One region of the Streptomyces sp. TE5632 genome, then DNA from elsewhere that is predicted to be linked to it. Evidence: riboswitches for the same ligand, from Rfam matches in the RefSeq annotation. Region 1 holds a riboswitch; each other region holds the start of a gene.
The links. A riboswitch is a leader RNA that binds a small molecule or an ion and turns the genes downstream of it on or off. The one in region 1 is predicted to bind cobalamin.
Positions count from the first base shown of each region.

Region 2: another riboswitch for cobalamin. It lies ahead of ACVW19_RS26145 (energy-coupling factor ABC transporter permease); the one in region 1 lies ahead of ACVW19_RS09655 (prenyltransferase/squalene oxidase repeat-containing protein).
Region 3: another riboswitch for cobalamin. It lies ahead of ACVW19_RS06870 (cobalamin biosynthesis protein); the one in region 1 lies ahead of ACVW19_RS09655 (prenyltransferase/squalene oxidase repeat-containing protein).

Region 1 covers NZ_JBSSEA010000003.1:986,785-988,956, forward strand. Annotated here, with positions in the region: gene ACVW19_RS09650 (endo-1,4-beta-xylanase) at 1-771, shown strand, start outside; cobalamin riboswitch at 885-1,024, shown strand; gene ACVW19_RS09655 (prenyltransferase/squalene oxidase repeat-containing protein) at 1,137-2,172, shown strand, end outside.
Region 2 covers NZ_JBSSEA010000003.1:4,599,696-4,601,867, reverse strand. Annotated here, with positions in the region: gene ACVW19_RS26150 (ABC transporter substrate-binding protein) at 1-799, opposite strand, end outside; cobalamin riboswitch at 978-1,186, shown strand; gene ACVW19_RS26145 (energy-coupling factor ABC transporter permease) at 1,217-1,936, shown strand; gene ACVW19_RS26140 (energy-coupling factor ABC transporter substrate-binding protein) at 1,933-2,172, shown strand, end outside.
Region 3 covers NZ_JBSSEA010000003.1:385,007-387,178, reverse strand. Annotated here, with positions in the region: gene ACVW19_RS06870 (cobalamin biosynthesis protein) at 1-844, opposite strand, end outside; cobalamin riboswitch at 970-1,108, opposite strand; gene ACVW19_RS06865 (hypothetical protein) at 1,260-1,481, opposite strand; gene ACVW19_RS06860 (anion permease) at 1,513-2,172, opposite strand, start outside.

The DNA.
Region 1 (2,172 bases):
AACGCCAAGCTCTGTTACAACGATTACAACACCGACGGCGTCAACGCGAAGAGCGACGCCGTCTACACCATGGTCCGGGACTTCAAGTCCCGTGGCGTGCCCATCGACTGCGTCGGCTTCCAGTCCCACTTCAACAGCGCCTCCCCGGTCCCCTCCGACTACCGGGCCAACCTCCAGCGCTTCGCCGACCTCGGCGTCGACGTGCAGATCACCGAGCTGGACATCGAGGGCTCGGGCACGTCACAGGCCACCAACTACGGCAATGTCGTACGGGCCTGCCTCGCGGTGTCACGGTGCACCGGCATCACGGTGTGGGGCATCCCGGACAAGTACTCGTGGCGGTCGGGCGGCACGCCCCTGCTGTTCGACGACAACTACAACAAGAAGCCCGCCTACCACGCGGCGTTGAGCGCGCTCGGCGGTTCCGCTGATCCCGGCGGCCCGGGCGACCCGGGCACGCCCGGCGCCGCCTGCACCGCCACCTACACCACGGCGGAGGACTGGGGCAGCGGGTACAACGGCAAGGTGACCGTCACGGCCGGCAGTTCGGCGATCAGCGCCTGGAGCGTGAAGGTCACCATGACGCCCCCGCAGAAGGTCTCCTCGGTCTGGAACGGCTCACCGACCTGGGACAGCAGCGGCAACGTCATGACGGTGCGGTCCAGCTGGAACGGCACGGTCGCGGCCGGATCCTCGACCAGCTTCGGCTTCACGGTGACGAGGAACGGCAACTCGACGCCCCCGCAGCTCGGCCCCTGCACGGCCTCCTGACCGAATTCCCGCCCGCCCCACGGGACCCCACGGACCGGCCCGCCTCCGCCGACGAGGCGGGCCGGTCCGTGGCGACGTGACCTCGGCCACCTCGGTTCAAGCCACTTCTGACCACTTTCTTACGTACGGGTAGAGTGACGGCGTCGTCATCACCCGTACGGGGGGAAGCCGGTGCAATTCCGGCGCTGACCCGCAGCCGTGAGCCGTCCACCGGGACGGCGAGCCGGAATGCCCCGAACGGTTCGTGACCGGCTCACGCGCCCGGCGGTCCGCCGGGGCGCGGCACCGTCGAGGTATACGGAGCCGAGCCGCCGGGATGTCCCGTGCTGCCCGGCTCCCCACAGGGAGAGAGGCATCCGCCGATCATGAACATCCGTAGCAGCGCAGCGGTTCTGGCCGCCGTCGCCGTGATCGGTGCCGCCGTACCGGCCGCCGCCGACTCGTCCCCGTCCCCCTCGCCGTCCCAGCAGGCCCTGCCCGCCGCCCTGTACGGCGACGGCGACCCGCAGTACGACGGCGTGTGGCGGCAGTCGCTCGCCCTGCTCGCCCAGCACACGGTGGGCGTCGAGCCGCCGAAGTCGTCCGTCGACTGGCTGGCGGGGCAGCAGTGCGCCGACGGCTCGTTCGCCCCGTACCGTGCGGACACCGGCACGGCGTGCGACGCCAAGACCATGGTCGACACCAACCAGACCGCCGCCGCCGTCCAGGCCCTCGCCCCCCTCGGCGGGCACGAGGCCGTCACCGGCAAGGCCGTCGACTGGCTGAAGTCCGTGCAGAACAAGGACGGCGGCTGGGGCTACATGGCGGGCGGGGACAGCGACGCCAACTCCACCTCCGTCGTCATCGGCGCGCTCGCCGCGGCGGGCGAGAAGCCGGCCGAGGTGGTCAAGGACGGCAAGTCCCCCTACGACGCCCTGCTGAAGCTGGCGCTGCCGTGCGACGACAAGGGCGACAAGGGCGGCAAGAGCAGCAAGAGCGGGGACGACGGCGCGGGCGCGTTCGCCTTCCAGCCGGACAAGAAGGGCGAACTGGTCGCCAACGCCGACGCCACGGCGGCGGGCGTGGTCGGCGCCCTCGGCGCGGGCCTGGTGGTCGAGCCCGGCAAGGGCGGGTCGAAGGACGCCGGTTGCGAGAAGGCGGACACGCCCGAGCAGGCCGCCGCCAACGGCGCCGCCCACCTCACCGGTGTACTCGCCGAGGACGACCACCTCGTCTCCGCCCTCCCCGGCTCCGAGGACCAGCCCGACTACGGCAACACCGCCGACGCGGTGGTCGCGCTCGCCGCGCAGGGCGCCACCGAGCAGGCCGCGAAGTCCGTGGCCTGGCTGGAGAGGAACGCCGCCGACTGGGCCGCCCAGGGCGGCCCCGCCGCCTACGCCCAGCTGATCTTCGCCGCCCACG
Region 2 (2,172 bases), 3.6 Mb from region 1:
TGCGGGCGTCGTCGTTCTTGAAGGTGGCGGCGAGGTTGGGCGGGAGGGTCGCGCCGTCGAGGTCGCCGGAGCGCAGCCGGGTGGCGCGGACGTCGTCGTCGGCGATGATCGCCATGGTGAGCTTCTTCACCTTCGGTGCGCCGCCCCAGTAGTCGGGGTTCGCCTTGAAGGTGAGCTTCTCGCCCTTGCTCCAGCCGGTGAGGACGTACGGTCCGGTGCCGATCGGCTCGGTGTTGAAGGCGCCGGTGTTGGGGTCCTGCTCGCCCGCGACGTGTTCGGGGACGATGGGCAGGACGGTGCGGGCCGGGAAGGCCGCGTAGGGGTACTTGAGGGTGAAGACGACCTTGTCGTCGCCGTCCGCCCGGACCTCCTTGACGGCGTCCAGTTCGCTCTTGGCGGTGTTGTTGGTCTTGTCGTCGAGGACCGTTTCGTACGTGTAGACGACGTCCTCGGCGGTGAGGGGTTCGCCGTCACTGAACTTCACGCCCGGGCGCAGGGTGTAGGTGTAGGTGCGGCCGTCGTCGGTGACCTCGGGGAGCGCCTTCGCCAGGGCGGGCTCGAGTTCCAGGCCGGCGTCCCGGGCGAGCAGCCCGTCGAAGATCTTGGAGTTGCCGTCCTTGCCGTAGCCGAGCAGCGGGCTCAGGGTGTCCGGCTCGGAGGCGACCCCGATCACCACGGACTCGGCGGACCCGCTGCCGCCCGCGGCGCCGTCCGTGCCGCCGCCGGGCGCCGAGCAGGCGGCGACCGCGGCGGCCATGGTCGCCGCGACGGCGGCACCCTTTATTCGTCGGGTCGTCATCGAATTCCACACCTTTGCTGCCCGGATCTCGTTGTTGCATATTAGTTGCAGCAGGGTTCTGCCCAGGACCCCCTCCCCTCATTCCCGCACTTCGGCGTGGTGGGCCCGTCGGGGTGCGAGCTGCGGGGCGCCGTCCGTGCGCCCCCCGGGACTGCTTGTCAGCGGCCCGGGACAGGGTCTAGTGTCGCCACGCCTTGGTGAACGGGAAATCCGGTGTGATACCGGTGCGGCCCTCGCCACTGTGATCGGGAAGTCCGGCTCCGGCCCCAGGTCCTGTCCCCCGACAGGACCGAACGGCAGCCACTGGGTCCCCCTCGGACCCGGGAAGGCGGAGCACGGGCGGTGGTACCCGTCAGCCAGGAGACCGGCCAAGGCGCGTCAACCATCCACGAGGTGCTGGAGAGGGTCTGCTGAGCCATGCACATAGCCGAGGGTTTTCTACCGCCGGCGCACGCGGTCGCCTGGGGCGTCGCGTCGGCGCCGTTCGTCGTCCACGGAGCCCGGTCGCTCACCCGTGAAGTCAGGGAGCATCCCGAGAGCACGCTGCTGCTGGGCGCGTCGGGAGCGTTCACCTTCGTCCTGTCCGCGCTGAAACTGCCCTCGGTGACCGGGAGTTGTTCCCATCCCACCGGCACCGGGCTGGGCGCCATCCTGTTCCGGCCGCCGGTGATGGCGGTGCTGGGCACCATCACCCTGCTGTTCCAGGCCCTGTTGCTCGCCCACGGCGGGCTGACCACGCTCGGCGCCAACGTCTTCTCGATGGCGGTCGTCGGACCGTGGGCGGGGTACGGGGTCTACCGGCTGCTGCGGCGGTACGGGGCGCCGCTGATGGTCGCGGTGTTCTGCGGCGCGTTCGTCGCCGACCTGTCGACGTACTGCGTGACGAGTGTGCAGCTGGCGCTCGCCTTCCCCGACCCGGGCAGCGGATTCGCGGGCGCGCTCGGCAAGTTCGGCTCCATCTTCGCCGTCACGCAGATCCCGCTCGCGGTGAGCGAGGGGCTGCTGACGGTGCTGGTGATGCGCATGCTGGTGCAGTCCAGCAAGGGCGAACTGACCCGGCTCGGGGTGCTGGTGGCCGGGCTCGGGAAGAAGTCGGCGGGCGCGGGAGCGGGCGCGGGCGAGGCGGTGGCCCGATGAGCCGTAACGCGAAGATCAACTCCCTGCTGCTGCTCCTTGTCGCCGTGCTCGCCGTGGTGCCGCTGGTCCTCGGGCTCGGCGATCACAAGGAGGAGCCGTTCGCGGGCGCCGACGCGGAGGCGGAGACCGCGATCACCGAGATCGCCCCGGACTACGAGCCGTGGTTCTCGCCGCTGTACGAACCACCGTCCGGGGAGATCGAGTCGGCGCTGTTCGCCCTCCAGGCGGCGATCGGC
Region 3 (2,172 bases), 600 kb from region 1:
CCACGGGACGGCCGGCGCCGTTGAGGACGGGCCGGTGTTCGACCCGCCCGGAGTAGGACAGCGTTCCGCCGAGCCGCACGCCGAGCGCGCCCGCGAAGGACGCCTCCACGGGGCCGGCGTTGGGGCTGGGGTGTTTCGCGGCATCCGCGCGCCACGCCCGGACGGCGCCCCGCGGGTCCGGCCCGGCGACCGCGGCGAGTACGGCGGTCAGCCGCGCCCCGGGCCACCCGGCGACGTCGTCGAGGCGGGCGGAGGCCCAGCCGTAGCGCCGGTACCGGGGCGACTTGTGGCCGACCATGGCGTCCAGGGTGTTGACGGCCCGGAACCCGAGCAGTCCCGGCACCCCGGCGACGGCGCCCCACACCAGGGCGCCCACCACGGCGTCGGAGGTGTTCTCGGCGACGGACTCCACCACCGCGCGGGCGATCCCGTCGGCGTCCAGCGCCTGCGGGTCCCGGCCGCACAGGTGCGGCAGCCGTGCCCGCGCCGCCTCGATGCCCTCGGCGGTCCCGGTCTGAAGGGCCTGCCCGATGGCGCGGGCCTCGACCGCCAGCGACGTCCCGCCGACGACGGCCCAGGTGGCGGCGCCGGTCAGGGCGACCGAGGCGGCGGGGGAGGAACGTACGCACCGGGCGGCAAGGCTCCCCAGAGCGAGGGCCCCGCCGACGCAGACGGCGGTGTGCAACGCGCCCCGGCCACGGTCGTCCCGCCACAGCACCCGTTCCACGGCAGCCGCGGCCCGCCCGAAAGCGGCGACCGGATGCCCCCGGCGGGGATCGCCGAGGAGCAGGTCGCCGAGGAGGCCGACGGCGGCGCCGTACGCGAACTCGCGATCGGCACCCACGGGTTCAGCCGGTGGGGGATCCGGTGGAAATGTCCGCCCCGAGCCGGGGTGGGGCGTCGCTGGTCGACCTCGACGGGCAGCCGGGCATGGCGATATGTCCTCACTCAGGGTGTCCGCGCCCTGGTTCGACGAGACCGGCGGTGAGAGTTCCTGGCTCCCGGGGTGTTCACCCCGGTGACAGTGGCGGGACCGCGCCGGACTTCCACCGGCTTCCTCTCCTGCCGCCGCATTGGCATCCGGCAGTCCACCACGGTCCGGAAGAACCGTCAACCTGCCTTTGACCTGCGAGGCTGAAGTGTGCTGAGGCCCACAGAGGGGTTCCGGTGGGGGAACGCGAACGGGCGGTGCGGGGCGCGAAGCCCCGCACCGCCCGTCGGACGGAGACGACCTTGATCAGGCCTTGATCAGGCCTCGATCAAGCCATGATCAGATAGATCCCGTATGCCACCGCCGCCGTGCAGGCCGCGAAGCAGGCGTAGGCGCCGGCGACCGCCAGGGCCGCGGACCCGCCCTGGGCGGCGGCCCGCTCATGGCGGGACAGGCCGACGATGCCGAGGGTGAACAGGGCCACCAGGGCCACGGTGGCCACGAGGCTGACGCCGAAGACGGAACCGAGGGCCGCCCAGTCGATCTTCATGGTGCTCTTCTTCCTTCGTACCGGGGCGCGGTCAGACGGTGGTCTTGGCTGCCGGATCGGTGGGGACCGGGGCCGGGATGGTGGCCGAGAGCTCCTCGCTCAGGCTGCCGGCCGGGGGCGGGGTCACCGCGGCCATGGCGGCGGTCACCACACCGGCAGGCTCCTCGGCGGTGGCGTCGGTGGCGCCGGTGTCGTTGACGTTGGTGTGGTCGACGACCTCACGCCGGGAGATCTTCCAGATCGCCGCGCTGGAGGCGACCAGGAAGACGGCGACGACGGCGGTGCCCCAGCTGCCGGCCCGGCAGACCAGTTCGGCGATGGCCCCGACCAGGGCCGCCGCCGGCAGCGTCAGGCCCCAGGCGACGAACATCCGGGTGGCCGTCGACCAGCGGACGACACCGCCCTTGCGGCCCAGGCCCGCACCCATCACGGCACCGGAGACCGAGTGCGTGGTGGAGAGGGAGAAACCGAGGTGGGAGGAGGCCAGGATGACCGTCGCGGCGCTGGTCTGGGCGGCGAAGCCCTGCTGCGGCTGGAGGTCCGTCAGGCCCTTGCCCATCGTGCGGATGATGCGCCAGCCGCCGAGGTAGGTGCCGAGCGCGATGGCGACGCCCGCGGACACGATGACCCACAGGGGCGGGTCGGAGTCCGGGGCGAGGGTGCCGCCGGCGACCAGGGCCAGGGTGATGAT